Regions from separate parts of the Chimaeribacter sp. YP20170169 genome, predicted to be linked through region 3. Evidence: predicted binding sites of a transcription regulator. Region 3 holds the regulator's gene; each other region holds the start of a gene.

Region 1 (10,151 bases), 570 kb from region 3:
GGCGAACGTCACCGGCTGGGCGCGTTGCAGGTGGGTATAGCCCGGCATTACCGCGTCCTGATTGGCTTCTGCCGTCGCCACCAGCGCCTGTTGCAAGTTCTGCAACGACAGCAGCAGTTCGGCGATCTGCGCCTTGCACCACAGCTTCAGGTCGGTAGCGACCTGATCGTTACGGCTCCGGCCGGTGTGCAGCTTTTTGCCGAGATCGCCCACCTTGTTGATCAGCTTCTGCTCTACCCAACTGTGGATATCCTCGGCATCGCTCTGCACGATGGCTTCTGGGTTGGCGCGCACCTCCTCCAGCAGGAACGTCAATGCCTCCTCCAGTCGCTGCTGCTCATCCTGCGTCAGCACGTTGACCGTCACCAGCGCCTTCGACCACGCGACCGAGCCGACAATATCCTGCTCGGCCAGCCGGTAATCAAAGCGCAGGGAGTCATTGAGTTGTTTGAACCGTTGGTCTGCTGCTTGGGTAAAACGCCCGCCCCAAAGTGCCATAGTGTCCGTCCTTCTGTTTCATGCTGTGACTGACAGGGCGCCGTGGCGCCCTGTTGAAAATTGGCTGACAAGGGCCGCTGCCGGCCCCTGACGATTACTGCTTCTTCGCGTTCAGCGCACGGATGCGGGAAGAGAGCGAGAAGAGACGGATGAAGCCGCCGGCGTGGCTGTGGTCGTACACCTCATCTTCACCAAAGGTGGCGAACTCTTCAGAGTAGAGGCTGTTGGCAGACTGCTTCTGGATGGCGGTGGCGGTGCCCTTGTAGAGTTTCACTACCACTTCGCCATTCACCTCTTCTGCCAGCGCTTCTGCCGCCGCCTGAATGGACTGACGCAGCGGGGCGAACCAGCGGCCGTCATACACTACATAGGACATCTCATGGCCCAGCTGCTCACGCCATTTGAAGCTGTCGCGGTCCAGCACCAGCTGCTCAACGCCACGCAGGGCTGCCATCATGATGGTGCCCCCTGGGGTTTCGTAGCAGCCGCGGGACTTGATGCCCACCAGACGGTTCTCGACGATGTCGATACGGCCGACGCCGTGCTTCACGCCCAGCTCGTTCAGCGCTTCCAGACACTTGAACGGGCTTAACGCTTGGCCGTTTACTGCCACCACGCAGCCCTTCTCAACCTTGACGGTCACCAGCTCCGGCTGATCCGGTGCCTCTTCCGGGTCAACTGTCCAGGCCCAGCAATCTTTGTTGGCCGCGTTCCACGGGCTTTCCAGCACGCCACCTTCGGTGGAGATGTGCCAGGCGTTCTCGTCACGGCTGTAGATCTTCTCCAGCGACGCGGTGGTCGGGATATCACGCTCTTTCAGGTAGGCCAGCAGCGCCTCACGGGAGCGCAGATCCCACTCACGCCACGGTGCCACTACTTGCAGCTGCGGGGCCAGTGCGGTGTAGGTGGTTTCGAAACGCACCTGATCGTTGCCCTTGCCAGTTGCGCCGTGGCACAGGGCGTCCGCGCCCACTTTCAGTGCCAGTTCCACCTGCGCCTTGGCGATCAGCGGACGCGCCATGGAAGTACCCAGCAGGTAGCTCCCTTCGTACAGGGCGCCGGTTTGCAGCACCGGGTAGACGTAATCCTTGATGAACTCTTCACGCAGATCCACCACATGGCACTCAGAGGCACCGGTACGCAGGGCTTTTTTCTCAATCCCTTCCAGATCGCCGCGCTCCTGGCCGATATCAGCGACGAACGCCACCACTTCGCAATCGTAGTTCTCTTTCAGCCACGGAATGATTGCAGAGGTGTCCAGACCGCCGGAGTAGGCCAGAACGATTTTTTTGATGCCTTTGGTTTGCATGATGATTTCCTTGAAACAGAGTCGATATATTCGTTATAAGCCCGGATTAAGCCAGGATGCGGGTGCCGATGGCCACGCCGTTAAACAGGGCCGGCAGCTTTTCGGTGTTGCGCCAGCTGGCGATATCTACCGGGCGGCCCAGGGTGCGCGCCGCGTCCAGCGCGGCATTCACTTTCACCACCATGCCGTCGGTGATGATGCCCTGAGCGATCAGCTGCTCCGCTTTTTCTGCGGTCATCTCAGCGATGCGCTGTCCTTTGCCATCCAAAATGCCGCTGACGTCGGAGAGCAGAATCAGATCTGCGCCCAGCGTTTCCGCCAGCGCGGTCGCCGCCTGATCGGCATTGACGTTCATCAGCTCGCCGCTTGCGGTGATACCGATGGAGCTGACAATCGGCAGGTAGCCGGCCGCCAGCAGGGTGTTGAGCAGGTCAGGGTTGCCGGGCGCGGCCTTGCCGACGTGGCCCAGCGCCTCATCCAGCGGGGTCACACTGACCGCGTTGCCGTCGGCGAGGCTCAGGCCCACGGCATTGATGTTGTTTTTCAGCGCCCAGGCCAGCAGGGTTTTGTTGGCGGTACCAGCCAGCGCACCGGTGATGATGTCGATCTGGTCAGCTGGCGTGACGCGCAGCCCCTGCTTCTTCACCACCGGCAGGGAGAGCTTCTTCATCAGCTCATCCACCAGACAGCCGCCGCCGTGGACGATCACCAGCGGGCGCTGGTGCGCTTGCCGGTAGGCCACCAGCGCGCCAAACAGGCGCTCCAGCGCCTCTTCGCTGTCCAGCAGCACGCCACCGAGTTTGATAATTAATGGATTCATCGTTCGCCCCTTAACCTGTTGAAATCTTTTTATCCAATGTGTCCGGGCGCCGCCATGCGGCACCACTGGGAATTACAGCAGCGACTGGGTCTCCGGGAAGCCGAAGCGCAGGTTCAGGCACTGCACTGCCTGGGCAGAGGCCCCTTTCAACAGGTTGTCCTCCGTGGCAACGACAATCAGGTGCTCGCCCTGCACGGCAAAGCCGATATCGCAGAACGGCAGGCCGACCACATCCTTCAGCGCCGGCACCCCTTTCTCATAGAGGCGCACCAGCGGCTTGTGGTGGTAGGCCGTGTGGAACGCTTCCGCCACATCCTGCGCCGTGACACCCGGTTTCAGGCGGCAGGTGATGGTCTCCAGAATGCCGCGCGGGAAGTTGCCCAAATGCGGCGTGAAGATCACCTGCCGGCCAAGGTGGCTGGCGATCTCGGGCTGGTGACGATGGGTAAAGATGCCGTAGGGCTGGAGGCTGGTCTCACAGACGCTGCTGGCAAGGCTGGCCTTGCGTCCCGCGCCGCTGACGCCGCTGGTGGCGTTGATCACCGGCCACTGCGCCAGGTCGAGCAGGTCGTTGTCGATCAGCGGCTTCAGCGACAGCTGCGCCGCCGTCGGGTAGCAGCCCGGCACCGCGATCAGCTGGGCATCTTTCAATGCCTCGGTGTTCCACTCCGCCAGGCCATAAACCGCCTTTTCCAGCCAGTCGAGATGCTGGTGCTCAAAGCCATAGAATTCACTGTAGAAGGCCGGGTCTTGTACGCGATAGGCACCGGAGAGGTCGAAGACCACACAGCCCGCGGCCAAAAACTGCGGGGCCAGATCGTGGCTGACCGCATGGGCGGTGGCGAGGAACACCACGTCCACGCCCTGTGCGGCGGCGGCGACATCCTCCAGCGGCTGCACCGGCAGATCGATGATGCCCTTCAGCTGCGGGTGCAACTCAGAGAGCAATTTTCCTGCATCTGCACTTTGCGCTGAAACCATCAAACCGGTTATGTTCATATGCGGATGACGATTCAAGTAGGTCGCGAGTTCCGCTCCGGCATAACCACTGGCTCCAACAATCAGCGTATTCAACATGAGGACCGTTCACCTTCTTAGTGATGGATGGCTGACGCAGCACGTCAGACGTTAATACAGGGTAGCGGGTTGCCAGCACTCTGTTGCCGTTCACCCGTGGTGTTGAGCCGGCGGTTTTTTAACCGGGCCGTTACCGGTTTCTTTCCGCTCAGGCTTACTGTATTTTTATTCAAAATAAATGCATGAATATTGATACTATCCTAACAAAGGGCTGTCAACAGTGAAGATGAAATTACCTCCTTTTATTGAGCTATACCGGGCGCTGATCGCCACGCCATCCATCAGCGCCACCGACAGCGCCCTCGACCAGAGCAATGAGGGGTTAATCACTCTGCTTGCTGGTTGGTTTCGCGATTTGGGCTTTGAGGTAGACATCCAGCCGGTGCCGGATACGCACAATAAATTCAACATGATAGCCAGCATCGGCAGTGGCAGTGGCGGCCTGCTGCTGGCCGGCCACACTGACACCGTGCCCTTTGACGATGGCCGCTGGACGCGCGACCCCTTCACCCTGACTGAGCATGAAAACCGCCTCTATGGCCTCGGCACCGCCGATATGAAGGGTTTCTTCGCCTTTATCCTTGATGCGCTGCGCGACATCGACCTGAGCAAACTGAATAAGCCGCTCTATATCCTGGCGACGGCGGATGAAGAGACCACCATGGCTGGCGCGAGCTATTTTGCCCGCTCCACCACGCTGCGGCCGGAGTGCGCCATTATCGGCGAACCCACCTCGCTGAAGCCGGTGCGCGCCCACAAGGGGCACATGTCAAGCGCCATCCGCATCACCGGCCAGTCGGGCCACTCCAGCGACCCGTCGCGCGGCGTCAACGCCATCGAACTGATGCATGAGTCCATCACCCAACTGATGGGGCTGCGCAACGCGCTGAAAGAGCGCTACCACCACGACGGCTTCGTCATTCCCTACCCGACGATGAACTTCGGCCATATCCACGGCGGCGACGCCTCCAACCGCATCTGCGCCTGCTGCGAACTGCACATGGACATGCGCCCGCTGCCGGGGCTGACGCTGTCAGACCTGAATGAGATGCTGAACCTGGCGCTCGAGCCAGTCAGCCAGCGCTGGCCGGGGCGGCTGACCGTCACCGAATTGCACCCGCCAGTGCCGGGCTACGAGTGCCCGGCGGAGCACCCGCTGGTCAAGGTGGTGGAGAAACTGCTCGGCACGCGCACCGAGATCGTCAACTACTGCACCGAGGCACCCTTCATCCAGCAGATCTGCCCGACGCTGGTGCTCGGCCCCGGCTCCATTGAGCAGGCACACCAGCCGGATGAGTACCTGGACATGGGCTTCATCCAGCCGACGCGCACGCTGCTGACCCAGGTGATCCACCACTTCTGCCACGGCTGACCGCCACGGCATGGCGCGCAGATTAGTCAGGCTGATAACCGGCGCGCTGTAATTAAATTTCAACAGATTTGCCGCCAAACGGCGTTTTAGGAGTAAGGGAAACGCCGCTTTTAAGGTACATATAGGGGTAGGCTGCGCGGCCGATGGCGTGATGCACGGGCGAGGCCTTACGGGTGAAAGTTACTTACAAAACAAGAAACGAGAGAAACAGGTCAGGGTCTATGAACGAACAATATTCTGCAATGCGAAGTAATGTCAGTATGCTCGGCAAACTGCTCGGTGAAACCATTAAGGAAACACTGGGCGAACACATTCTGGATCGCGTCGAAACCATCCGTAAGCTCTCCAAGTCATCCCGCGCGGGCAATGAGGAGCATCGCCAGAAACTGCTCTCCACCCTGCAAAACCTCTCCAATGAGGAGTTGTTACCGGTCGCCCGCGCCTTCAGCCAGTTCCTTAACCTGACCAACACGGCGGAGCAGTACCACAGCATCTCGCCGAATGGCGAGGCCGCCAGCAACCCGGAGGCGCTGGCCCGTTTGCTCACGCGCCTGAAAGAGAACAGCGTCACGCAGGATCAGCTGCGCGATGCGGTGGACAACCTCTCCATTGAACTGGTGCTGACCGCGCACCCGACCGAGATCACCCGCCGCACCCTGATCCACAAGATGGTTGAGGTGAACACCTGCCTGAGCCAGCTCGACCACAACGATCTGGCCGACTACGAGCGCAACAAAATCATGCGTCGCCTGCGCCAGCTGATCGCCCAGTCCTGGCACACCGATGAGATCCGCAAACACCGCCCGTCGCCGATTGATGAGGCCAAGTGGGGCTTTGCGGTGGTGGAGAACAGCCTGTGGGAGGGCGTGCCGGCCTTCCTGCGCGAACTGAATGAGCAACTGGAGAGCGCCATCGGCTACCAACTGCCGGTGGAGGCCAACCCGGTGCGCTTCACCTCCTGGATGGGTGGCGACCGCGACGGCAACCCGAACGTGACCGCCGAGATCACCCGCCGCGCCCTGCTGCTGAGCCGCTGGAAAGCCGCTGACCTGTTCCTGCGTGACATCGCGGTGCTGGTGTCGGAGCTGTCGATGTCCGAATGCACGCCAGAACTGCGCGCCCGCGCTGGCGGCGATGAGGTGCTGGAGCCGTACCGCGAGATCGTCAAGGGCGTGCGTAGCCAGCTCACCAAAACTCAGACCTACCTCGAGGCGCGCCTCAAGGGCGAGCACGCGGTGCGTCCGCATGACCTGCTGGTGCAGAACGAACAGCTGTGGGAGCCGCTCTACGCCTGCTACCAGTCGCTGCACGCCTGCGGCATGGGCATCATCGCCAACGGCCAGTTGCTGGACACCCTGCGCCGCATCCGCTGTTTCGGCGTGCCGCTGGTGCGCATCGACGTACGTCAGGAGAGCACCCGCCACACCGAGGCGATCGCTGAGATCACCCGCTATCTGGGGCTGGGCGACTACGAAAGCTGGTCAGAGGCGGACAAGCAGGCCTTCCTGATTCGCGAACTGAACTCCAAGCGCCCGCTGGTGCCGCGCCAGTGGGAGCCAAGCGCCGAGACGCTGGAAGTGCTGGAGACCTGCAAGGTGATCGCCGAGGCACCGCAAGGCTCCATCGCCGCCTATGTCATCTCAATGGCGCGCACCCCGTCGGACGTGCTGGCGGTGCAACTGCTGCTCAAAGAGGCGGGCTGCCCGTTCCAAATCCCGGTCGCGCCGCTGTTTGAGACGCTGGATGACCTGAACAACGCCGACACGGTAATGACCCAGTTGCTGAACATCGACTGGTATCGCGGCTACATTCAGGGCAAGCAGATGGTGATGATTGGCTACTCCGACTCGGCCAAGGACGCTGGCGTGATGGCTGCCTCCTGGGCGCAGTACCGCGCGCAAGAGGCGTTGCTCAACACCTGCGAAAAAGCGGGTGTGGCGCTCACCCTGTTCCACGGACGCGGCGGCTCGATTGGCCGTGGCGGCGCACCGGCCCATGCCGCCCTGCTCTCCCAGCCGCCAGGCAGCCTGAAGGGCGGCCTGCGCGTGACCGAACAGGGCGAGATGATCCGCTTCAAATTCGGCCTGCCAGAAGTAACCATCAGTAGCCTGGCGCTCTATACCGGGGCGATTCTGGAGGCCAACCTGCTGCCGCCGCCGGAGCCAAAACCAGAGTGGCGGCGTGTCATGGATCTGCTCTCTGACGTCTCCTGCACCATGTACCGCGGCTACGTGCGGGAAAACCCCGACTTCGTGCCCTACTTCCGTGCCGCCACGCCGGAGCTGGAGCTGGGCAAACTGCCGCTCGGCTCGCGCCCGGCCAAGCGTCGTCCGAATGGCGGCGTGGAGAGCCTGCGCGCCATCCCGTGGATCTTCGCCTGGACGCAGAACCGCCTGATGCTACCGGCCTGGCTGGGCGCGGGCGCGGCGCTGCAAAAAGCGGTGGAAGAGGGCAACCAGGATGAGCTGGAGACCATGTGCCGCGACTGGCCCTTCTTCTCCACGCGCATCGGGATGCTGGAGATGGTGTTCGCCAAGGCTGACCTGTGGCTGGCGGAGTACTACGACCAGCGGCTGGTGGACAAGTCACTCTGGCCGCTCGGCAAGCAGTTGCGTGACCAGCTGGCCAGCGACATCAACGTGGTGCTGACCATCGCCAATGACGATCACCTGATGGCTGACCTGCCGTGGATTGCCGAATCCATCGCGCTGCGCAACGTCTACACCGACCCGCTGAACGTGTTGCAGGCGGAGTTGCTGCACCGCCTGCGCCAGCAGGAGGAGTCCGATCCGCAAGTGGAACTGGCACTGATGGTCACCATCGCGGGCGTCGCCGCCGGGATGCGCAACACCGGTTAAACCGGCGAGTGAACGGCACAGGACGCCTGCGGGCGTCCTTTTTTATGCGCCAAAAACAGCCGGGGCCGCGCATGGCGGCCCCGGTGGCAAGCGGGAATCAAGCGTGGACAGGCACCGCCGGGCGAATGCCCAGCGTGTGGCAGATGGCGTAGCTCATCTCGGCGCGGTTCAGGGTGTAGAAGTGAAAATCCTTCACGCCCTCACGGCTGAGGATCTTCACCATGTCCATCGCGATGTTGGCGCCCACCAGCTTGCGCGTCTCCGGGTCATCATCCAGCCCCTCGAACATGTGGGTCATCCACTGCGGCACCCGCACGTTGGTCATGGTGGCGAAGCGCTGCAATTGCTTGAAATTGGAGACCGGCAGGATGCCCGGCACAATCTCTACGTCAATGCCGGCGGTGACGCAGCGGTCACGGAAGCGCAGGTAGCTCTCCACGTCAAAGAAGAATTGGGTGATGGCGCGGCTGGCACCGGCGTCGATTTTACGCTTCAGGTTGATCAAATCCGCCTGTGCGCTTTTTGCCTCCGGGTGCACTTCCGGGTAGGCGGCCACCGAGATGTCGAAGTCCCCCACCTCTTTCAGCAGCGCCACCAGATCGGTCGCGTACATCTCCGGCTTGCCGCCGTGCGGGGGCAGGTCGCCGCGCAGGGCCACAATGTGGCGGATGCCGCTCTCCCAGTAGTCGCGGGCGATCTGGCGCAACTCGTCACGGCTGGCGTCGATGCAGGTCAGGTGCGGGGCGGCTTCCAGCCCGGTGCGATCCTTGATCCCTTTGATGATGCTGTGGGTGCGATCGCGCTCGCCGGAGTTGGCGCCGTAGGTGACGGAGACGAATTTCGGTTTCAGGCTGCTGAGGCGGTCGATGGAGCTCCACAACGTCTCTTCCATCTCGCTGGTACGCGGCGGGAAGAACTCAAAGGAAACATTAAATTGGCCCTGAAGCTCCGACAGGCTTTGGTTCAGCGCGTCCCGTTGGTTTGCGTGGAAAAAACTCATGCCCCTACCTCATCAATCACTGCGTTGTCGTTGTCACCGCTCTCTCATCGTTAGCGTCATAAGCGTCTAGACGTCTAAACGGATGGATAGAAAATGACGGAGATTGCTCAAAGAGTCAACTGAATAATGTGTAGTTTCCGTGATTAATCTTCACGCAAAGTGAAAAAAATTCAAGGGGAAATGGGCTGGGGGAGAAAACGCCTTCTACCGCGCTGGCAGAAGGCGTTGAATCAATTAGAGAAGTCGTGCGAGGCGGTTGAGATCCGACTGGATGGCCCCGGCGGTGACGTCACGGCCCGCGCCCGGCCCGCGGATCACCAGCGGGTTATCGCGATACCAGCGGCTCTCAATCGCGAACACATTATCGCACGGCAGCAGCGCGGCCAGCGGGTGCTCCGGGCGCACCGCTTCCACGCCGACGCGCGCCTTGCCGTTGGCATCGAAGCGGGCGACGTAGCGCAGCACCAGCCCCATCTCATTGGCGGCTTCCAGACGCTGCACCATCTGCTCATTCAGCGCGTCGCCGTTCTCAAAGAACTGATCCACGCTGCCAACGGCGCAGTGGGGCGGCACCAGCGACTCCACGCGCACTTGATTCGGCTCGATGTCATAGCCCGCCTCACGCGCCAGAATCACCAGCTTGCGCATCACGTCCTGACCCGAGAGATCGTCACGCGGGTCTGGCTCGGTCAGCCCCTGCTGCCACGCCTGATCCACCAGCTCGGTGAAGGGCACGGTGCCATCAAATTGCAGGAACAGCCACGACAGCGTGCCAGAGAAGATGCCGCTGAGCGCCAGAATGGAGTCGCCGCTGTCACGCAGGTCACGCACCGTGTGGTTGACCGGCAGGCCAGCGCCGACCGTGGCGTTGTAAAGCCAGCGGCTGCCGGTCTTGGCGAAGGCATCGCGGATCTGGCGATAGTTGTCGCTGCATGACGCACCAGCCAGTTTGTTGGCGCTGATGACGTGGAAGCCGTAGCTAGCGAAGTCCAGGTACTGGTTGGCGAGGTTCTCGCTGGCGGTGACATCCAGCACCACCAGATCGTCGTAGGGGTGGGCGCGCATCCAGAGGAACAGCGACTCCTCATCGTGCTCGCGCGCCTCATCATCAAAGAAGGCCAGCGCGCGGCTGGCGTCCAGCCCGTCGTAGCTCAGCAGGCTGCGGCGGCTGTCCACCACGCCAGCCAGCACAAACTCATAGCCGCTGCGGGCGGAGA
Region 2 (10,151 bases), 960 kb from region 3:
CAGCGACAGCAGCTTGAAACCAACCTGCGCCGGGATGTGGTCAATCACCGTGCCACACTTGATGGCTTCAACCTGGAGTTTGGTGTCGTGGGTCATGGGGGCGGCTCCTTCAGGCGGTCAGGTCAGCGGGAAGTTCAGGGGTCAGTACCAGCGCCAGCAGCGCCTGGCGGGCGAAGATGCCGTTGCCAGCCTGCTGGAAGTACCAGGCGTAGGGGGTCTTGTCGACGTCAGTGGTGATCTCGTCGATGCGCGGCAGCGGGTGCAGCACTTTCAGGTTGTCGCGCGCGGCGGCCAGATCGGCGGCGCGCAGCACGAACTGCGCCTTGACGTTGGCGTACTCGGAGGGGTCGAGGCGCTCCTTCTGCACGCGGGTCATGTAGAGGATGTCCAGCTCCGGCACCACCTCGTCAATGCTGGTGTGCAGGCTGTAGGTGATGCCGCGCTCCTCCAGCATGGTGAGGATGTACTCCGGCATTGCCAGCGCGTCCGGCGCGATGAAGTAGAAGCGGTTGCCGCTGAACTTCGCCAGCGCCTGCGTCAGGGAGTGCACGGTGCGGCCATACTTCAGGTCGCCGACCATCGCGATGCTGATGTTCTCCAGCCGTCCCTGCGTCTCGCGGATGGTGAAGAGGTCGAGCAGCGTCTGGGTGGGGTGCTGGTTCGCGCCGTCGCCAGCGTTGAGCACCGGCACGCCGCCGGAGAACTCGGTGGCAAGGCGCGCCGCGCCCTCCTGCGGGTGGCGCATCACAATCGCGTCAACGTAGGTGCCAATCACCGAGATGGTGTCCGCCAGCGTCTCGCCCTTCTTGCCCAGCGAGGTGTTGCTGCCATCGGCGAACCCCACCACCGACGCGCCCAGCCGGTGCATTGAGGTTTCAAACGACAGGCGGGTGCGGGTGGAGGCCTCAAAGAAGCAGCTGGCGATCACCCGGTGCTTCAGCAGCTCCGGCTGCGGGCGGGCTTTCAGCGCGGCGGCGGTGTCGAGCACCAGCTCCAGCTCCTCACGGCTCAGGTCATTAATCGAGATGATATGTTTTTGGTACAGCGGATTGGCCATTGTCGCTCTCCTGTATCTCCCCGCAGGGATGCCGGTTGGTGGGGCATGGGGTTCTGCCGCCGGATCGCAGGCAAAAAAAAGCCCCTCAATGAGGGGCGTTCTACGATCGGGGCAACGGGAGGAAAAACGGCGGCGCGCCCCGGTTGGGGCAGGGCATTCTGGCGATGTGCGGCAACAGAAAACGCGGCGTTTCTCATGATCTCTCCCGGCAAATTGGGGCGCATTATACGCACGCCGTGTGACTCTGCAAGATGAAAGTTCTCACTTTTGCCACAACGCAACCGTTTGTCCAGCGACATCTGGCCATCTGGCCATCGGCTGAAAACGTTAGCCCGATCCCAATGCCCGCCGCACCCTGGGTTATAATGAAACGCCTTTTCATTTTAACCAGGGGATACCATGATTACCGGAAACATCTATGCGTTGGCGCAACTGCCCTACCTGCCCGCGCCGCTCTGCGCGGCCATCGATTATGTCAAACAGCAGATCACGGAGCAGACCCCGCTCGGCAAGCACACGCTGTGTGGCGAGGACGTGTTTGTGCTGGTCTCCGAGGAGATGACCGCCCCGGCCAACGCGCGCCGCGCCGAGTACCACGCCCAGTATCTGGACATCCAGATTGTGCTGCGCGGGCAGGAGGGGATGGCATTCAGCACCCTGCCAGCGCACCAGCCGGAGACCGACTGGCTGGTGGAGAAGGACATTGCCTTCCTGCCCCACGGCGAGCAGGAGAAGCATCTGGTGTTGCAGGCCGGTGACTTCGTGGTCTTCTACCCCGGCGAGGTGCACAAGCCGCTCTGCGCGGTGGGCGAACCGGCCCCGGTACGCAAAGCGGTGGTGAAAATGCGCGTCAGCGCGCTCTAGTGGCAGGTGCGGCGGCGCGCCGCCGCATCAGTGGCGGATCCAGGCCACCTGCCAGGGCGTCAGCGTCATCTTGCCGTTGAACGGCATATCTGTGATCAGCTCCTGCCCCACCTCATCCAGTTCCAGCTCCACCTTGTGGTCAGTCACGTTGATCACGCAGCTGATGCGATCCTCGTTTTTCGGGTCGTAGCGCTCCAGCCCGAACAGCGCAGTGCCAAGATCCAGCACCCGCTGGCCGGAGGCCGGGGCGAAGGCCGGGTGGGCGCGGCGCAGCTCAATCAGCTTGCGCAGGCCATTGTAGACCAGCGCGCGCAGGCTCTCCGGGTTCGCCAGCTCCTGCTCCACCTTGTCCGCCTCCAGCTTCTGCCGGTTGATGCGGCGGTTGATCCCCGCCTGATGCATCCCCTCGACGTCATTCTCACTGCCGAGCAGGCTGTGGTAGTAGAGTGCAGGCACGCCGACAAACGACAGCAGCAGTGACTGCGCGGCGATGAATTTTTTCGCCTTAAGCGCGTTGTTGTCCTGCTTCTCGGTCAGGGCGCTGAGGTAGTTGATGTTCAGCTCATAGGGGGAGAAGGTGCCGTCGCCGTTGTCCTTGTGCGAAACGCGCCCCTCCTTGCGAATCACTTCCGCCGCCATAAATTGCCGCTCGCTGTCGTCGAGGAAGGTCTCGGTCGGCCGCAGGCCAATGCCGTCATGGCTAGCGAGGAAGTTGAAGTAGGTGGTCTCCGGGTAGCGCGCCTCGGCGCTCAGGCCGTGTGCCCACTTGGTCAGCACCGTGGTGTCCTGACGCATGAAGGCGTGCAGCGTCAGTGGCGGCAGCGGGAACTGGTAGACCATGTGGGCCTCGTCACCGTGGCCGAAGTAGCTGATGTTCTCATGGTGCGGCACGTTGGTTTCGGTGATCAGCCGGGTGCCAGGGATCACGTAGTCGAGTACCGTGCGCCACACCTTGATGATGTTGTGCGCCTGCGGCAGGTGGATGCAGCGGGTGCCCGGCTCCTTCCAGATGTAGCCGATGGCGTCCAAGCGGATCGACTGCCCGCCGCTGGCGGCGTACTGCAGCAGGATATCGATGCTCTCCAGCAACACCTGGGGGTTGTGGAAGTTGATGTCGATCTGGTCGTCGCTGAAGGTGGTCCAGAGGTAGACCAGCTCGCCGTTGGCCTTGGTCATCGGCGTCAGTAGGCGCGAGGAGCGCGGGCGCACCACCCGGCTGTAGTCGAGCGCCGGGTTGGCGGCGATCAGGTAGTTGTCGAAGTGCGGGTCGCCATGCATGTAGCCGTGCACCCACTCGCTGGAGCGCGAGACGTGGTTGATCACGCAGTCAAACATCAGGTTGAAGTTCTGCGACAGCGCCTTCAGGTCGCCCCAGCCGCCCAGCCGCTCGTCGATGCGGCGGTAGTCAATCACGCTGAAACCGTCGTCCGAGCTGTAGGGGTACATCGGCAGGATATGGATGTCCGTCACCAGCCCATCGAAATATTTGCGGGCAAACTGGTTGAGCGTCGCCAGCGGCTTCTCGTCGCCGTGGTGGATGCTGTCCCCGTAGGTGATTAGGTAAATGCTGTTGCCATCCACCCAGTGTGGACTGGCGTGCTTGCCATACTGCCACTTGGCAACCAGCCGGAAGATCTGCCTCAACAGGTGCGCAATGTGTTCACGCGGATAGATGTTGCCGAGCAGTTTTTCTAACCGTTGCGCAAATTCCAGTTTGTTGGCGCTCATGACCTCTCCCTCTTCGGCTGCTGTCTGGAAAAGGGTAGTCGAGAATTAAGCGGAACGGCGGAAAAAGCAGCGGAAAAGTGCAAGCCAATGTGAATGCGCGGCAGGCGGCATGGAGGGCTAACCCCACGCCGCCTAAGGGGAAATTACGCCTCGGCGCTGAGGGTGGTGACCATCACCGCCTTGATGGTGTGCAGGCGGTTCTCAGCCTGATCGAACACCACGCTGTGCGGCGACTCAAACACCTCATCCGTCACCTCCATGCCGCCATGCAGGCCATACTGCTCGGCCATCTGCTTGCCGAGGGTGGTCTGGTCATCATGGAACGCTGGCAGGCAGTGCAGGAACTTCACCTGCGGGTTGCCGGTGGCCTGCACCAGCGCGCTGTTGACCTGATAGTCACGCAGCAGCGCGATGCGCTCCTGCCATACCTCTTTCGGCTCGCCCATCGACACCCAGACATCGGTATAGAGGAAATCGGCCTGCGCCACGCCCGCGGCACGATCCTCGGTCAGGGTGATGTCACCGCCGCGCGCCTGCGCCAGCGCCTTGCACTCGGCCACCAGCGCCGCCTCCGGCCAGCAGGCGCTCGGAGCCACCAGCCGCAGATCCAGCCCGGCCAGCGCCGCCGCTTCCAGCAGCGAGTTGCCCATGTTATTGCGCGCGTCGCCCAGATAGGCCAGCTTCACCCCCTGCAACGGGCGGCCCGGCAGGTGCTCGCGGATGGTCAGCAGATCGGCCAGCAGCTGCGTCGGGTGGAACTCATCGGTCAGGCCATTCCAGACCGGCACGCCAGCATACTGCGCCAGCGTATCGACAATCGCCTGCCCGTGGCCGCGGTACTGGATGCCGTCATACATCCGCCCCAGCACGCGCGCAGTGTCCTTGATGGACTCCTTGTGGCCAATCTGGCTGCCGCTGGGGCCGAGGTAGGTGACGCGCGCGCCCTGGTCAAATGCGGCAACTTCGAAAGAGCATCGGGTACGGGTCGAGTCTTTTTCGAAGATGAGCGCAATGTTCTTGCCACGCAGGTGGGGCGTTTCGGTGCCCTGTTTTTTCTCGGCTTTCAGCCGTGCCGCCAGCGCCAGCAGGCTCTCTAGCTCAGGTGGGGTGAAATCAAGTAACCGGAGGAAGTGACGTTTATAGAGTGAACTCATCGCGTGGATCTCCATGCTGACCATCAGATTAATATGAATTAAAATTCACTCTATATGTATGAATATGCAATTACAACCCCGGCAAACAAATCTTTCACGTTTGTGGTGGAGGCGGGGGCGGCGCTGTGGGAGAATGCGAGCAGATACGCCCACTGACTGAGGACTTAGGCATGGCAAACCGCGAATTGCTGGACGAACAGCGTGAAGAAACCCGTCTGATCATCGAAGAACTGCTGGATGATGGCAGCGATCCCGATGCGCTCTACACCATTGAGCACCACCTCTCTGCGGAGAAGTTCGAGGTGCTGGAGCAGGCCGCCGTTGAAGCCTTCAAGCTGGGTTATGAAGTGACCGACGCCGAGGAGCTGGAAGTTGAGGATGGCACCCGCCTGATGTGCTGCGACGTGATCAGCGAAGTGGCGCTGAACGCTGAGATCATCGACGCACAGGTCGAGCAGCTGGTGGCGCTGGCAGAGCGTTGCAACGTCAACTACGACGGCTGGGGCACCTACTTTGAAGACCCGGACGGCGAAGGCGACGAGTATGATGACGATGAGGACTTCATCGACGAGGAAGATGACGGCAAACGCCACTGATTCCCCGCGATAAAAAAAGGCGCCCCGGTGGCGCCTTTTTCTTGCCTGCGAGTTACAGCGTCTCGCCGTTGCTGGCGATCACCTGCTGATACCAGCCGAAGCTGGCCTTGCGCGAGCGCGCCAAGGTGCCGCTGCCGTCATCATATTTGTCGACGTGGATGAAGCCGTAGCGCTTGCTGTACTGGCCGGTGGTGAAGGAGACACAGTCGATGCAGCCCCACGGGGTATAGCCCATCAGCTCCACGCCATCCTCAATCACCGCTTTTTTCATCTGCTCAATGTGCGACTTCAGATAGGCGATGCGGTAATCATCCTGAATCTGGCCGTCGTCGCCCGGCTTGTCGATGGCACCAAAGCCGTTCTCAACGATAAACAGCGGCTTCTGGTAGCGCTCATAGAGCACGTTCAGCGAGTAGCGCAGGCCCACCGGATCAATCTGCCAGCCCCAGTCGGAGGCCTTGACGTGCGGGTTCGGCAGGCTGCCGGGGAAGCTGACGATGTCATCGGTGTCGCCGAGGGTGTGGGCCGACACGGCATTGCTCATGTAATAGCTCAGGCCGATGTAGTCGGTGCAGCCCTCACGCAGGATCTGCGCGTCGCCCTCTTCCATCTGGATAGTGAAGCCACGGCGCGCCCACTCCTTCAGGATGTAGGCCGGGTAGTAGCCGCGCACCTGCACGTCGGTGAACAGGAAGCGTGAGCGCATCGCCTCCACCGAGTAGATCATGTCATCCGGGTGGCAGGAGTAGGGGTAGATCGGCACACAGGCCAGCATACAGCCGATGCTGAAGGCCGGGTTGATCTGGTGGCCGAGTTTGACCACCTTGGCGCTGGCAACGAACTGGTGGTGCAGCACCTGATACATCGTCTCTTCCGGGTTTGGCTCCTCGGTGAAGACCACGCCGGAGCAGCAGTAACCGAACAGCGGGTAGCGCCAGTCACGCTGGTTGTTGATCTCGTTGAAGGTCATCCAGTACTTCACTTTGTGCTGGTAGCGGGTCATCACCACTTCGCTAAAGCGCACAAAGAACTCCACCAGCTTGCGGTTTTTCCAGCCGCCATACTCCTTCACCAGATGCCACGGCATCTCAAAGTGGGAGAGGGTGATCACCGGCTCGATGCCATATTTCAGCAGCTCGTCGAACAGGTCATCGTAGAACTGCAAGCCCGCCTCGTTGGGTTCCAGCTCGTCGCCGCGCGGGAAGATGCGCGTCCAGGCGATGGAGGTACGGAAGCACCTGAAGCCCATCTCGGCAAACAGCGCCACGTCCTCTTTGTAGCGGTGGTAGAAATCGACCGCCTCATGGTTCGGGTAGCGGTATCCCTCCTGGATGCCGTCGGTGATCACCCGGTCCACGCCATGCGCGCCGCCGGAGAGCACGTCGGCAATGCTGATGCCCTTGCCGCCCTGATCCCAGCCACCCTCAACCTGGTGCGCCGCCACCGCGCCGCCCCACAGGAAATCATCTGGTAAACCCTGCTTTGCCATTGTGAACCGCTCCATTTGGAAATAAATCCGAGTCTGGCAAAAACAAAAAATAAAGTCACGATATAACAAGGCACGCGCCGGGTAATATGTCACGCCCTGATAACAGGTTGTTTTTTAAGGCAGCGGGGCCACCTGCGCGACTTTTTTGCCGAGGGTTTCCAGAATATAGATCACCGGAATCTGGGTGGTGATATTGTGGTGGCCCGGCAACAGCACTGAGGGCATATGGTAGGCAATGTTCATGTCGGCCAATTGCGCCAGCGAGGAGCTATCGCCATTGGTAATGCTGATGATCCGGCACTGGTGCAGGCGGAACTGGCTGGCAATGCGCAGCATTTCGTGGGTTTCGCCCGAGACAGAGAGAATAATCGCCACCGCCTTGCGGTACATGTCACTGTTGACCGGATAATAGGGATCGTCGATGTGGGTGCTGAATTTCCCGACGTTGGAAAAGAAGCGCGCGCCATATTTCCCGAGGGTGCCAGAGGTGCCGGCACCGACAAAAATAATACGCTCATTCTCGGCAATCATGGCGGCGGCGGCATTCAGTTGCTGGTCAAATTCCACATTGTCGATGCTGCGGAAATAGTGGATCAGCTCGCTGATGCCAAAGGCCGGCACCGTCGCCTGCTCCTGTTGCAGGAACAGCTTGTAACGCACGCGGAACTCCGAATAGCCGGCGTAGCCCATCTTTTTGCAGAAGCGCAGGATGGTGGTGGTCGAGACGCCCACCTCCTCCGCTAGCTCGCGGATGGTCATGTAGATCACCTGCTGGCGGTGCTTCAGCACATAGTGGTAGACCAACAGCTCCAGCTCATTCAGGCAGGATACTTCCTGGTAGCTGAACATCCGGCGGCCCTACAGCGCTTTCAGCATGGTGACTTCACAGTCGCCGTGGCCGGTGGCCCCGAGCGGGCCATCAATGTGCTCAAAGCCGAGGTGCTCATAGAGCGCGATGGCCTGATTGAGGCAGGCGGTGGTCTCCAGATAGCAGTGGGTGAAACCCTGAGTGCGGGCGAACGCCAGCGCATCCAGCACCAGCCGTTTCGCCAGCCCCTGGCCGCGCAGCACCGGCATAAAGTACATCTTCTGCAACTCGCACAGCCCCGGCTCCGCGCCTGCCAGCGGGGCCAGCCCGCCGCCGCCGGCGATCTCGCCATCCGCCTCCACCACCCAGTAGACGCTGCGCGGCTGGCGGTAGACGGCATGGAGGTCATCCAGCGTCGGGTCAGCCACGGCGTAACCCTTGTCGGCGGTGAGGCCAAACTCCGTGGAGACCGTGCGGATGACGTGGGCGATGGCGGCGTTGTCCTGTTCTGTCAGCGGGCGGACGACGACACGGGAAGGCGTTGCAATGGTCATGGCACTCTACTCGAAAAGGAAAAAAGGGGCCGGCGGGGCTGCCGGTGGATCCGGTTACTATTACGCAAACCATCAGAAATGCAAAATAAAAAAGCCAGCCCGAAGGCTGGCTTTTCACTGACGGCGGTCAGGCTTAGAGCGCGGCGATGGTTACCTGCTGCTCCAGCAGCTTGGTTTTCGCCTGTGCGCAGGCGTCAAGGCGCTCGCGCTCCTTGGCGACCACGGCTTCCGGCGCGCGCGCCACAAAGCCTTCGTTGGAGAGTTTGGCCTCAATGCGGCTCACTTCTGCATCCAGCTTCGCCACTTCCTTCGCCAGACGATCCAGCTCGGCGGCTTTGTCCACCAGACCGGCCATCGGGATCAGCAGCTCTGCGCCCTCCACCAGCTTGGTGACGGAGACCGGGCCTTTCTCGCCGTCGGCCAGCAGGGTGATGCTCTCCAGACGGGCCAGCGATTTGATGAAGCTCAGGTTCTCATTCACCCGGCGCTGGGTGGCGGCATCCGCCCCACGCAGCAGCACGTCCAGCGGCTTGCTCGGCGCGATGTTCATCTCAGCGCGGATGTTACGCACGGCGATGATCGCCTGCTTGATCCACTCCAGATCGGCCAGCGCCTGCGCATCCACCTGCTCGGCGTCATACGCCGGGAAGGGTTGCAGCATGATGGTGTCAGCGGTGATGCCCTTCAGTCCCTTCACACGCTGCCAGATGGTCTCGGTGATGAATGGAATGATCGGGTGCGCCAGACGCAGCAGCGACTCCAGCACAGTGACCAGCGTGTGGCGGGTGCCACGCAGCTCAGCCTCGCTGCCGCCGTTCATGACCGGCTTGGTCAGCTCCAGATACCAGTCACAGAACTGGTTCCAGGTGAACTCATACAACACGCCGGCGGCCAGGTCGAAGCGGTAGCTGTCCAGCGCCTCGCGGTAGGCTTTCACCGTCTGGTTGAACTCCGCCAGGATCCAGCGATCCGCCAGCGACAGACGCAGCTCGCCGCCGTTCAGGCCACAATCCTGATCCTCGGTGTTCATCAGCACGAAGCGGCTGGCGTTCCACAGCTTGTTACAGAAGTTGCGGTAACCCTCAAGGCGCTTCATGTCCCAGTTGATGTCGCGGCCGGTCGAGGCCAGCGCCGCCAGCGTGAAGCGCAGGGCGTCGGTGCCGTGCGGCTCAATGCCGTTCGGGAACTGCTTCTCGGTGCGCTTGCGGATCTTCTCCGCCAGCTGCGGCTGCATCATGTTGCCGGTGCGCTTCTCCAGCAGGTCTTCCAGCGAGATGCCATCGATCATGTCCAGCGGGTCAATCACGTTGCCCTTGGACTTGGACATCTTCTGGCCCTCTTCATCGCGGATCAGGCCGGTCATGTAGACGGTGTGGAACGGCACCTGCGGCTTGCCATCCTCATCCTTCACGAAGTGCATGGTCATCATGATCATGCGTGCGATCCAGAAGAAGATGATGTCGAAGCCACTTACCACCACGCTGGTGGGGTGGAAGGCTTTCAGGTCTGGGGTCTGGTTCGGCCAGCCGAGGGTGGAGAAAGTCCACAGCGCGGAGGAGAACCAGGTGTCCAGCACGTCTTCATCCTGGCGCAGCGCGACGGCGGCATCCAGGCTGTTTTCACGGCGCACTTCCTCTTCGGTGCGGCCGACGTAGACGTTGCCCGCCTCGTCATACCACGCCGGGATGCGGTGGCCCCACCACAGCTGACGGGAGATGCACCAGTCCTGAATGTCACGCATCCAGCTGAAATACATGTTCTCGTACTGCTTCGGCACGAACTGGATATCACCGTTCTCAACCGCCTCAACCGCCGGTTTCGCCAGCACGTCCGCACGCACGTACCACTGGTCGGTCAGCATCGGCTCGATCACCACGCCGCCGCGGTCGCCGTAAGGCACC
Region 3 (10,151 bases):
TCGCTGGAGGAGCAGGCGCGGCTGCTGGCGGAGATCATGGCGGGCTTCAAAGTAGGCCGATAGGGCTTATCGGCAGGCAGAAAGCAAAAAGGGTGATCGCGAGATCACCCTTTTTTATTGCCGCCGGATCAGTTGTCCGGGTAGAGCTCGATAAAGCGCTCGGCGTCTTCCACCATAGAGTGGGTGCCGACAAAGAACGGCGCGCGCTGGTGCAGCGACTCCGGCTCAATGTCCAGAATGCGGCGCACGCCATCGCTGGCCTTGCCGCCCGCCTGCTCGGCCAGGAAGGCCATCGGGTTGCATTCATACAGCAGGCGCAGCTTGCCTTTCGGGTGGCTGGCGGTGCTTGGGTAGATATAGATGCCGCCTTTCAGCAGGTTGCGGTGGAAGTCCGCCACCAGCGAGCCGATATAGCGCGAGGTGTAGGGGCGCTGAGTCGCCTCATCCTGCTCTTGGCAATATTTGATGTACTTCTTCACGCCGAGCGGGAATTTGATGTAGTTCCCTTCGTTGATGGAGTACATGTTGCCCTTTTCCGGGAAGCAGACTTTCTCATGGGAGAGGCAGAACACACCGAGGGAAGGGTCATAGGTGAAGGCATGGACACCGCAGCCAGTGGTGTAGACCAGCATGGTGGAGGAGCCATACACCACATAGCCAGCGGCGACCTGGGCGCTACCCGGTTGCAGGAAGTCCTCGGCCTTGACCGGGGTGCCAATCGGGCTGATGCGGCGATAGATGGAGAAGATGGTGCCGACAGAGACGTTGACGTCAATGTTGGAGGAGCCATCCAGCGGGTCCATCAGCACCACATACTTGGCATTCTCCGCGCCTTCGAAGATGACGATCTCATCTTCCTCTTCGGAGGCGATGCCAGCCACTTCACCACGGGCTTTCAGGGCCGCTTTCAGCTTTTCGTTGGCGAACAGATCGAGCTTCATCTGCACTTCGCCCTGAACGTTCGACACGCCGCTGGTACCCAAAATATCGACCAGACCCGCCTTATTGATATCCCGGTGGATAATCTTGGCACCGAGCTTGATCGCGGAGAGCAACGCCGTCAGTTCACCTGTGGCGTGGGGGAAGTCGTGCTGCTTCTCGACAATGAATTCGCCTAACGTTTTCATGACACAATCCCTGAATCTAATGATGGAAAGTGGTTTCGGTTACAAACCACCAACATAAGCTGAGCCAGTTTAACGTAAAGATATGGACGATTCATAGGCAAATCCATTTCTTCTGGACGATTCCGAGCGGTAGAATACCGGCTGACCCAAAGTGATCAAATGGAAATAATATGCGTATTCATATTCTTGGTATCTGCGGCACCTTTATGGGCGGGCTGGCGATGCTGGCCCGCTCGCTGGGCCATGAGGTAACCGGCTCTGACGACAATGTCTATCCGCCGATGAGCACACTGCTGGAGAACCAGGGCATCAACCTTATCCAGGGATACGATCCGGCACAGCTCGATCCCGCGCCGGATCTGGTGATCATCGGCAACGCCATGACGCGCGGCAACCCGTGCGTGGAGGCAGTGTTGGAGCGTGGCATCCGCTATATGTCAGGCCCGCAGTGGCTGCATGACGATGTGCTGCGTGAACGCTGGGTCATCGCCGTTGCCGGGACGCACGGCAAAACCACCACCGCCGGCATGGTCACCTGGATCCTGGAAGAGTGCGGCTACCAGCCGGGCTTTGTGATCGGCGGCGTGCCGGGCAACTTTGAGGTCTCTGCCCGTCTGGGCGGCAGCCCGTTCTTCGTGATTGAGGCGGATGAGTATGACTGCGCCTTCTTCGACAAACGATCCAAGTTTGTCCACTACTGCCCGCGTACCCTGATCCTGAACAATCTGGAGTTTGATCATGCCGACATCTTCGACGATCTGAAGGCGATCCAGAAGCAGTTCCACCATCTGGTGCGGCTGGTGCCGGGGCAAGGGAAGATTATCCTGCCGGATCACGACTCCCACCTAAAGCAGGTGATGGCGATGGGCTGCTGGAGCGAGCAGGAGTTCGTGGGCGAAGATGGCCGTTGGCGCGCTGCCAAGCTGACGCCGGACGCCAGCAAGTTCGAGGTCTTCCTCGAGGGCGAGCGGGTTGGCGAGGTGAGCTGGGCGTTGGTAGGCGAGCACAACATGCACAATGGCCTGATGGCGATTGCCGCGGCGCGCCACGTCGGCGTAGCGCCGGCGGACGCCTGCCGGGCGCTGTGCGGCTTCATCAACGCCCGCCGCCGTCTGGAGCTGCGCGGCGAGGCCAACGGCGTGACCGTCTATGACGATTTCGCCCATCACCCAACGGCGATCCTTGCCACCCTGGCGGCGCTGCGCAGCAAGGTGGGCGGCACGGCGCGTATTCTGGCGGTGCTGGAGCCGCGCTCCAATACCATGAAGCTGGGCATGAGCAAAAATGAGCTGGCACCAGCGCTGGGGCGTGCCGATGAGGTCTACCTGCTTCAGCCGCAGAATATCCCGTGGCAGGTGGCGGAAGTCTCCGAGGCGTGCGTGCAGCCTGCCTACTGGAGCGCGGACGTCGATACTCTGGCGGACATGGTGGTAAAAGCGGCCCACGCTGGCGACCATATTCTGGTGATGAGTAACGGCGGGTTTGGCGGCATCCATACCAAACTGCTGGAGAAGCTGGCGGCCAAAGCGGCGCAGTGAATCACCATGCGATAAACAAGGGGGCTTCGGCCCCTTTTTTATGGGCAAGTGCCATAAAAAAGCCCCTGCAGGCAGGGGCAATGGGGTTCGTCGGAGAGGACGAGGGTATTTATTTGGCAGCGGCGTGGTGCCATGCCTGACTTTCTAGCGTGCCGCTGATGGCGGGGGTGAGGTGTTCACCCTGTGCCGAGGTGCCCATCAGCACCTGAGAAAGGCTCAGGGGCAGGGATTCGGCATGTTGCATGGCGGGGGCCGTCTCTGCGCTGCCGGAGGTTTCGGCATGGGCAACAGGGGCGAGGCCCGCCAGCATGGCCATCAGGGCTGGGATTAACTTGCTTAACACGATGCTTTCCTGTAGGCGGCCGCCCAATGTGCTCCCATCATCTTGCGGGAGTAGGCCGGGCCGCATCGGCGATTACTGGTAGATTTCCGCTGTCGCGTGGTAGTTGCCGTTGGAGTAGGCTTCCACCACCCGATAGGCTTTAGCGCCTTTACTGTCGGCGGCATCAGAGAGCGCCTGACGGATGGCGGTGGGTGAGCCATCTACGCCGCTGACGCTGACAGTACCGACCGGGGTCATGTCATGGGTCGGGGCGGTCACCAACTCGGCGGCGGATGCGCCAGCAGAGAGGGCGGAGAACAGGGCCAGGGCGGCAAAGGTTGCTTTCATTTTCATGATTAAATTCCTTAAGGTTGCAGAACAACCGCTAAGGCTACATCACAGTTTCGGCCTATCGGTTGTTACAGGTAAGTCAGCGGGAGCGGGCGCCCCCTCAGCGTGGCGTGGTCGCCAGCGATTACTGGTAGATCTCGGCGGTGGCGTGGTAGTTGCCGTTGGTGTAAGCCTCAACCACACGGTAGGCTTTGGCACCCTTGCTGTCTGCTTTTTCAGAGAGTTGCTGACGGATATCTGACGGTGCAGCGGTCACACCGCTCACGGTGATGGTGCCCATCGATTGCAGGCCAGCCGCCTGATTGGCATCAACAGATTGTGCTGCAAATGCGCCGAATGACAGTGCAGATAGAATGCTCAGAGTCGCGATACTTGTCTTAATGTTCATGGTTTGTCCTCGTCGTGCTTTATTATTCGTTAGATTTATGTGATTCACATCACGAAACGAAGTATACGCCTCGTTACATCTAAAAATAAATAGGACGCTAATAGTTTTTGAGGTTACTTTGTGTGCGATTGTGATTTTTTTATAACCACAAAGCATAAAAATTGATTAATTTACGTTCGAAAAACGTTAATTTTTCGTAAGATCAGGGACATGACTGGCTTTGACCAAAAGTGCGCTTTCTGACAGGGCGATATGCTGTGGTCACATTATTTTGTGGTTGGATCGGCGAAAGAGTGGTGCAGAAGCGGGATAATCACGTATGAGGAAGTTCAGGAAGGTAATTTTACCGGACGGTCAGCGGGTAAGAAAAGTATAACGGCGCACAGGCGCCGTTGGGGGCAGATTAGAGCTCCTGCTCAAACAGACCCAGAATGGCATCATAGAGCTGCTTGACGCTGAAGCCACTGGCCGGGGTGGTGAAGATGGTGTCATCCCCGGCGATAGTGCCGAGGATACCCTCGGATTTGCCCAGTGAGTCCAACAGACGGGCAATCAGCTGCGCGGCACCGGGGCTGGTGCGGATGACCACCACGGAGTCATTGTAATCCACGTCCAGCACCAGATTCTTCAACGGGCTGGTGGTGGTGGGCACGCCCAACTCTGCCGGCAGGCAGTAGACCATCTCCATCTTGGCATTGCGGGTACGCACCGCGCCAAATTTGGTCAGCATACGGGAGACTTTGGACTGGTTGATGTTATCAAACCCTTCCTCTTGCAACGCCTGAACAATCTCGCTTTGAGAACTGAATTTTTCTTCTTTCAGCAGCGCCTTAAAGGCCTTGATCAGATCTTCTTGTTTTGCGGGATTACGCATAGTGCACCGTGGAATCATCAGAGTTGAAGTCATTATTATGCATATATATGAATTTTTATGCAATGTCGAGCAGGGGCCTGAATCATTGCAGGCTTACTCTCACAAGGAAAGCCGCGGAGTGTAGCAAAATCGCCTCCTCATGAATATGCCAATTGGCGAAGCTTTTTCCGCGGCTGGCAATACGTGATATTGATATTAAAATGGTGTTGTACGAATGTTATTCATCACTGTAATGCAGCTCACGGATTGTGCAGGGCCGGGCATGTCATACTGGAGTCTCGTTCTGTGCACCACACTTTTCACTCACTTCACGCTTTCCTTAATGTTCGGGCTGACCTATCGCACATGCCCGCACAGATCCGGTAAGGATTTGTGGTGGATCTCGCGATGACGTAAAGTATTAATGTTTTGAATTCACGGCATTTTTACGTTTACCATAAAAAAGGAGTATAGGATGAAAGTTGCAATCCTCGGCGCAGCCGGCGGCATTGGTCAGGCGCTCGCCCTTTTGCTAAAGACCCAACTGCCTTCAGGTTCGGAACTCTCTTTATATGACATCGCCCCCGTTACCCCCGGTGTGGCGGTCGATCTCAGCCATATCCCCACTGCCGTCAAGATTGAGGGCTTCAGCGGTGAAGACGCCACCCCGGCACTGCACGGGGCGGACATCGTGCTTATTTCCGCTGGCGTTGCCCGCAAGCCGGGCATGGATCGCTCCGACCTGTTCAACGTTAACGCCGGCATCGTACGTAACCTGATTCAGCAGGTCGCGAAAACCTGCCCGACGGCGCTGATTGGCATTATCACCAACCCGGTCAACACCACGGTGGCGATCGCCGCGGAAGTGCTGAAACAGGCGGGCGTCTATGACAAGAACCGCCTGTTTGGCGTGACGACGCTGGACACCATCCGCGCCAACACCTTTGTCGCCGCCCTGAAGGGTAAGCAGCCCGAGGAGATTGAGGTGCCGGTGATTGGCGGTCACTCCGGGGTGACCATCCTGCCACTGCTGTCGCAAGTCTCGGGCGTGACCTTCAGCGAGCAAGAGGCCGCCGACCTGACCAAGCGTATCCAGAACGCCGGTACGGAAGTGGTCGAGGCCAAAGCCGGTGGCGGCTCCGCCACTCTGTCGATGGGCCAGGCCGCTGCGCGCTTTGGGCTGTCTTTGGTACGTGCGCTTCAAGGGGAGAGCAATGTGGTGGAGTGCGCCTACGTTGAGGGCGATGGCCGCTATGCCCGCTTCTTCGCCCAACCGCTACTGCTGGGCAAAGAGGGCGTGGTAGAGCGCAAAGAGATTGGTGCACTGAGCGATGCCGAACGGCAGGCGCTGGAGGGGATGCTGGAGGTACTGCGCAAGGATATTGAGCTGGGTGAACAGTTCGTTAACCCATAACACCCTGCCTGACTGCCGCTGGCCTTATGCCAGCGGTTCTTCCCGATCGCCCGTCTGTTTCACTCTGGCGGCGCGCAACGGTTTCTGAGCACTAATCGTTTTAGTGACAGGATCATAGTAACGGCTTGGCCAGATCTGGCCGGGGGAAAGGCCCAGCGCCTCCGCGATGATCTTCTCGCCCTTTGGCCAAGAGCGATAGAGCGCGTTGGAGAGGGTGGATGAGCTTAATCCCGATGCCCGTGACAACGCCGCCAGCGTCATCTTCTTTTTACGTAATGCAGCCATAATGTCCGCTGGATGCCAATCCTGTTTCCTTACCCGCATATCTTCATCCCTATTTGTAAATCCACTGATCAACCAGAAACACTCATTTTTTCAGAAAAAATATCACACCAAATTTCTGATAAATGCGCAAATGCCTTTCTAAACGAAAGGAAAAAAATGTGCGAACTGGCAACATTTTATGCAAAAAAGACAGAAAAAACGATAAATTGCATAAATAAAGATTATAAGGGCTAATGGTTTTTCAGAAATAAATTGAAGCTTGAAATGGTTATTTTTTCGGAAAAGGAGGGGGCGACATCGGGTGGCTAACAGGTAGCCGGGGGAGGGGAGAGGCCCGCCCCCGCAAGCGGGCGACGGGCAGGACAGCGCGTCAGAAATCGCGTTTAACGGCGATATGCGCCAGTCCTTCTAGAGCCTGACGCCACGGGGAGGGCGGCAGAATGCTCAGACAGGCGATGGCCTTGTCCGCTTCCTCTTCTGCCCGCTGGCGGGTGTAGGCGAGGGAGCCCGCCTGATGCATGGTCTCCAGCACCGGCTCCAGCAGGTGGCGGCCATTGCCCTCTTCAATTGCCTGGCGGATCATCGCGGCCTGGGCAGGTGTGCCATGCTGCATCGCGTGTAACAGCGGCAGCGTCGGCTTGCCCTCATCCAGATCGTCACCGGTGTTTTTGCCCAGCGTCGCGCCATCGGCATCGTAGTCCAGCAGGTCATCAATCAGCTGGAAAGCGGTGCCAAGGTAGCGGCCATAATCCTGCAGGGCACGCTCTTGCTGCTCATCGGCACCTGCCAGAATGGCGGACGCCTGCGCAGCGGCCTCAAACAGGCGGGCGGTCTTGCTGTAGATGACCCGCAGGTAGCTCTCTTCGGTGATGTCCGGGTCATTGCAGTTCATCAGCTGCAACACTTCACCCTCGGCAATCACGTTCACCGCCTCAGACATCAGCGCCAGTACGCGCAACGAGCCGAGGCTGGTCATCATCTGGAAGGCACGGGTATAGATAAAATCGCCCACCAATACGCTGGCGGCGTTGCCAAAGGCAGCGTTGGCCGTGGCCTTGCCGCGGCGCATGTCCGACTCATCCACCACATCGTCATGCAGCAGGGTGGCGGTGTGGATAAATTCAATCAGCGCCGCGACGGTGACATGCTGCTCCCCGTCATAGTCGAGCGCCCGGGCCGCCAGCACCGCGATCATCGGGCGAATGCGCTTGCCGCCGCCGCTGATGATGTAGTAACCCAACTGATTGATGAGGGAGACATCAGAGTTGAGTTGGTCGAGGATTGTCGCGTTCACGGCCGCCATATCTTGCGCGGTTAGGTCGGTAATCTGTTCAAGGTTCATTGTATTTTTTTCTACTGGGATGCTCTTCACCATGAATGGGAGCACCGCGTGCAGCGGCTCATCGTAGTAACAGTGAGTATGATTGTACTTGAAAAATGGCATAGATAAACGTCGCGAAATGAGCTGTGCTTTTTTTCTTCTTTTGACTTTATTCTGCTCTTGTCATGCGATGCTTTTTTGCGTAGAATTCGCGCCCTATTGTGAATATTTATAGCGCGCTCTGAACTACAAAGGCGAGTGCGCGGAAAGCGGAGTTTTATATGTACGCGGTTTTCCAAAGTGGTGGTAAACAACACCGAGTAAGCGAAGGTCAAACCGTTCGCTTGGAAAAGCTGGACATCGCAACTGGTGAAGCTGTTGAGTTTGACCAAGTGCTGATGATTGCCAATGGTGAAGAGATCAACATCGGCGTTCCTTTCGTCAATGGCGGCAAAGTTACCGCTGAAGTTGTTGCGCACGGTCGTGGCGAGAAAATCAAAATCGTTAAGTTCCGTCGTCGTAAACACTACCGTAAGCAGCAGGGCCACCGTCAGTGGTTCACTGATGTGAAAATCACCGGTATCAGCGCTTAATAGGAGAGCATTAAATGGCACATAAAAAGGCTGGCGGCTCAACTCGTAACGGTCGCGATTCTGAAGCTAAACGTCTGGGCGTGAAACGCTTTGGCGGCGAAGCAGTACTGGCAGGCAGCATCATCGTTCGTCAGCGCGGAACTAAGTTCCACGCAGGCACCAACGTAGGTTGCGGCAAAGACCACACCCTGTTCGCACTGGCTGACGGTAAAGTTAAGTTCGAAGTTAAAGGCCCGAACAATCGTAAATTTATCAGCATCGTTGCTGAATAAGTTTCTCGAGCCTAACTGGTAGATGTAAGCCCCGCAATTATGTTGCGGGGCTTTTTACATTTTAGAGAGGACGGCAGGGCAGGTTATGGACACCAGACAGCAGGCAGGCATTGGCATCTCACTGGCGCTCACCACCGCCGTGTTTTGGGGCGCGCTGCCCATCGCGATGAAGCAGGTGCTCCAGGTGATGGACCCGTTTACGATTGTCTGGTATCGCTTCAGCATGGCGGCGCTCGGCTTGGGTACGCTGCTGGCAGCCCGCCATCAGTTGCCGTCGCTGCACCTGTTCGGCCGGCCGCGCTGGCTGCTGTTGCTGGCGATTGCCACTGGCGGCCTGCTGGGGAACTTCCTGTTCTTTAGCTCCTCGTTGCAGTACCTCAGCCCGACCGCCTCGCAGGTAATTGGCCAGCTCTCCCCGGTTGGCATGATGATCGCCAGCGTATTCATCTTGAAAGAGCGGATGCGCATCACCCAGATAATTGGGGCCGTGATGCTGATTTGCGGGCTGATGATGTTCTTTAACCGCAGCCTGATAGAGATCTTCACCCGGCTGACGGATTACACGCTGGGCGTGTTGCTGGGCGTCTGCGCGGCTTCAGTATGGGTATGCTACGGCGTGGCGCAAAAGGTTCTGCTGCGCCGATTGGCGTCGCAACAGATCCTGGTCTTGTTGTACACTTTATGTGCAATCGCACTCTTCCCCCTGGCGCATCCAGAGGCGATCATGCAACTGAGTGGCTGGCAACTGGCTTGCCTGCTCTTTTGCGGGGCCAATACCCTGATTGGCTATGGGGCGCTGGCAGAGGCAATGGCACGCTGGCAGGCGGCACAGGTAAGTGCTCTGGTGACGCTGACGCCGCTGTTTACCCTGCTATTTTCGAATTTACTGGCATTGGCCTGGCCGCAACTCTTCGCGTCGCCTGCGCTGAATGTGGTGGGATACCTCGGGGCGATGGTTGTGGTGTCAGGGGCAATGTTTTCCGCGATCGGTCACCGTTGGTGGCCGGGGCGGACAGAAAAAAGTCTGGTGGCTTCACTCAAGCAGCCGGACGAATGATTTACGGAGACGCAAATGAAGTTTGTAGATGAAGCCACGATTCTGGTGGTAGCAGGTGATGGCGGTAACGGCTGTGTCAGTTTCCGCCGTGAAAAATATATCCCGAAGGGCGGCCCGGACGGCGGTGACGGCGGCGACGGCGGCGATGTCTACCTGCTGGCGGATGAGAACCTGAACACCCTGATCGACTACCGTTTTGAGAAGTCCTTCCGCGCCGAGCGTGGCGAGAACGGCCAGAGCCGTGACTGTACCGGCAAGCGCGGTAAAGATGTCACCATCAAGGTGCCGGTCGGTACGCGCGTGCTTGATCAGGGCACGGGCGAGGTGCTGGGCGACATGACCCGCCACCAGCAGCGCCTGATGGTCGCCAAGGGCGGCTTCCACGGCCTGGGCAACACCCGTTTCAAATCCTCAGTTAACCGTACCCCGCGCCAGAAAACCATGGGGACACCGGGTGAGAAGCGCGATCTGAACCTGGAGCTGCTGCTGCTGGCAGATGTGGGGATGCTGGGCCTGCCGAACGCTGGCAAATCCACTTTCATCCGCGCAGTATCCGCGGCTAAGCCAAAAGTGGCGGACTATCCGTTCACCACGCTGGTGCCAAGCCTCGGTGTGGTGCGCATGGATAGC

The links. Region 3 encodes ArgR, which controls arginine synthesis, uptake and breakdown. Its sites were predicted from a motif close to ANTGAATAAAAATACANT; they were not measured.
Region 1: a site for ArgR is predicted at 3,861-3,878, ahead of argC (N-acetyl-gamma-glutamyl-phosphate reductase). Genes of this name have one in related genera too.
Region 2: a site for ArgR is predicted at 4,836-4,853, ahead of argF (ornithine carbamoyltransferase). Genes of this name have one in related genera too.

What each region holds. Positions count from the first base shown of each region.
Region 1 covers NZ_CP176824.1:3,745,207-3,755,357, forward strand. Annotated here, with positions in the region: gene argH (argininosuccinate lyase) at 1-498, opposite strand, end outside; gene ACK3SD_RS17065 (argininosuccinate synthase) at 593-1,807, opposite strand; gene argB (acetylglutamate kinase) at 1,854-2,627, opposite strand; gene argC (N-acetyl-gamma-glutamyl-phosphate reductase) at 2,700-3,704, opposite strand; gene argE (acetylornithine deacetylase) at 3,925-5,076, shown strand; gene ppc (phosphoenolpyruvate carboxylase) at 5,298-7,934, shown strand; gene metF (methylenetetrahydrofolate reductase) at 8,032-8,934, opposite strand; gene ACK3SD_RS17095 (bifunctional aspartate kinase/homoserine dehydrogenase II) at 9,169-10,151, opposite strand, start outside.
Region 2 covers NZ_CP176824.1:3,358,829-3,368,979, reverse strand. Annotated here, with positions in the region: gene pyrI (aspartate carbamoyltransferase regulatory subunit) at 1-96, opposite strand, end outside; gene pyrB (aspartate carbamoyltransferase) at 110-1,057, opposite strand; gene ACK3SD_RS15335 (NanQ anomerase/TabA/YiaL family protein) at 1,457-1,921, shown strand; gene ACK3SD_RS15330 (alpha-amylase family glycosyl hydrolase) at 1,949-3,649, opposite strand; gene argF (ornithine carbamoyltransferase) at 3,793-4,803, opposite strand; gene rraB (ribonuclease E inhibitor RraB) at 4,974-5,399, shown strand; gene ACK3SD_RS15315 (6-phospho-beta-glucosidase) at 5,452-6,888, opposite strand; gene ACK3SD_RS15310 (MurR/RpiR family transcriptional regulator) at 7,003-7,737, opposite strand; gene ACK3SD_RS15305 (GNAT family N-acetyltransferase) at 7,747-8,250, opposite strand; gene ACK3SD_RS15300 (valine--tRNA ligase) at 8,384-10,151, opposite strand, start outside.
Region 3 covers NZ_CP176824.1:414,159-424,309, forward strand. Annotated here, with positions in the region: gene ACK3SD_RS01930 (methyl-accepting chemotaxis protein) at 1-63, shown strand, start outside; gene fbp (class 1 fructose-bisphosphatase) at 129-1,127, opposite strand; gene mpl (UDP-N-acetylmuramate:L-alanyl-gamma-D-glutamyl-meso-diaminopimelate ligase) at 1,298-2,665, shown strand; gene ACK3SD_RS01945 (hypothetical protein) at 2,775-3,008, opposite strand; gene ACK3SD_RS01950 (YdgH/BhsA/McbA-like domain containing protein) at 3,081-3,341, opposite strand; gene yhcN (peroxide/acid stress response protein YhcN) at 3,463-3,726, opposite strand; gene argR (transcriptional regulator ArgR) at 4,130-4,600, opposite strand; gene mdh (malate dehydrogenase) at 5,055-5,993, shown strand; gene ACK3SD_RS01970 (helix-turn-helix domain-containing protein) at 6,018-6,317, opposite strand; gene ispB (octaprenyl diphosphate synthase) at 6,649-7,620, opposite strand; gene rplU (50S ribosomal protein L21) at 7,881-8,192, shown strand; gene rpmA (50S ribosomal protein L27) at 8,207-8,464, shown strand; gene ACK3SD_RS01990 (DMT family transporter) at 8,550-9,521, shown strand; gene cgtA (Obg family GTPase CgtA) at 9,537-10,151, shown strand, end outside.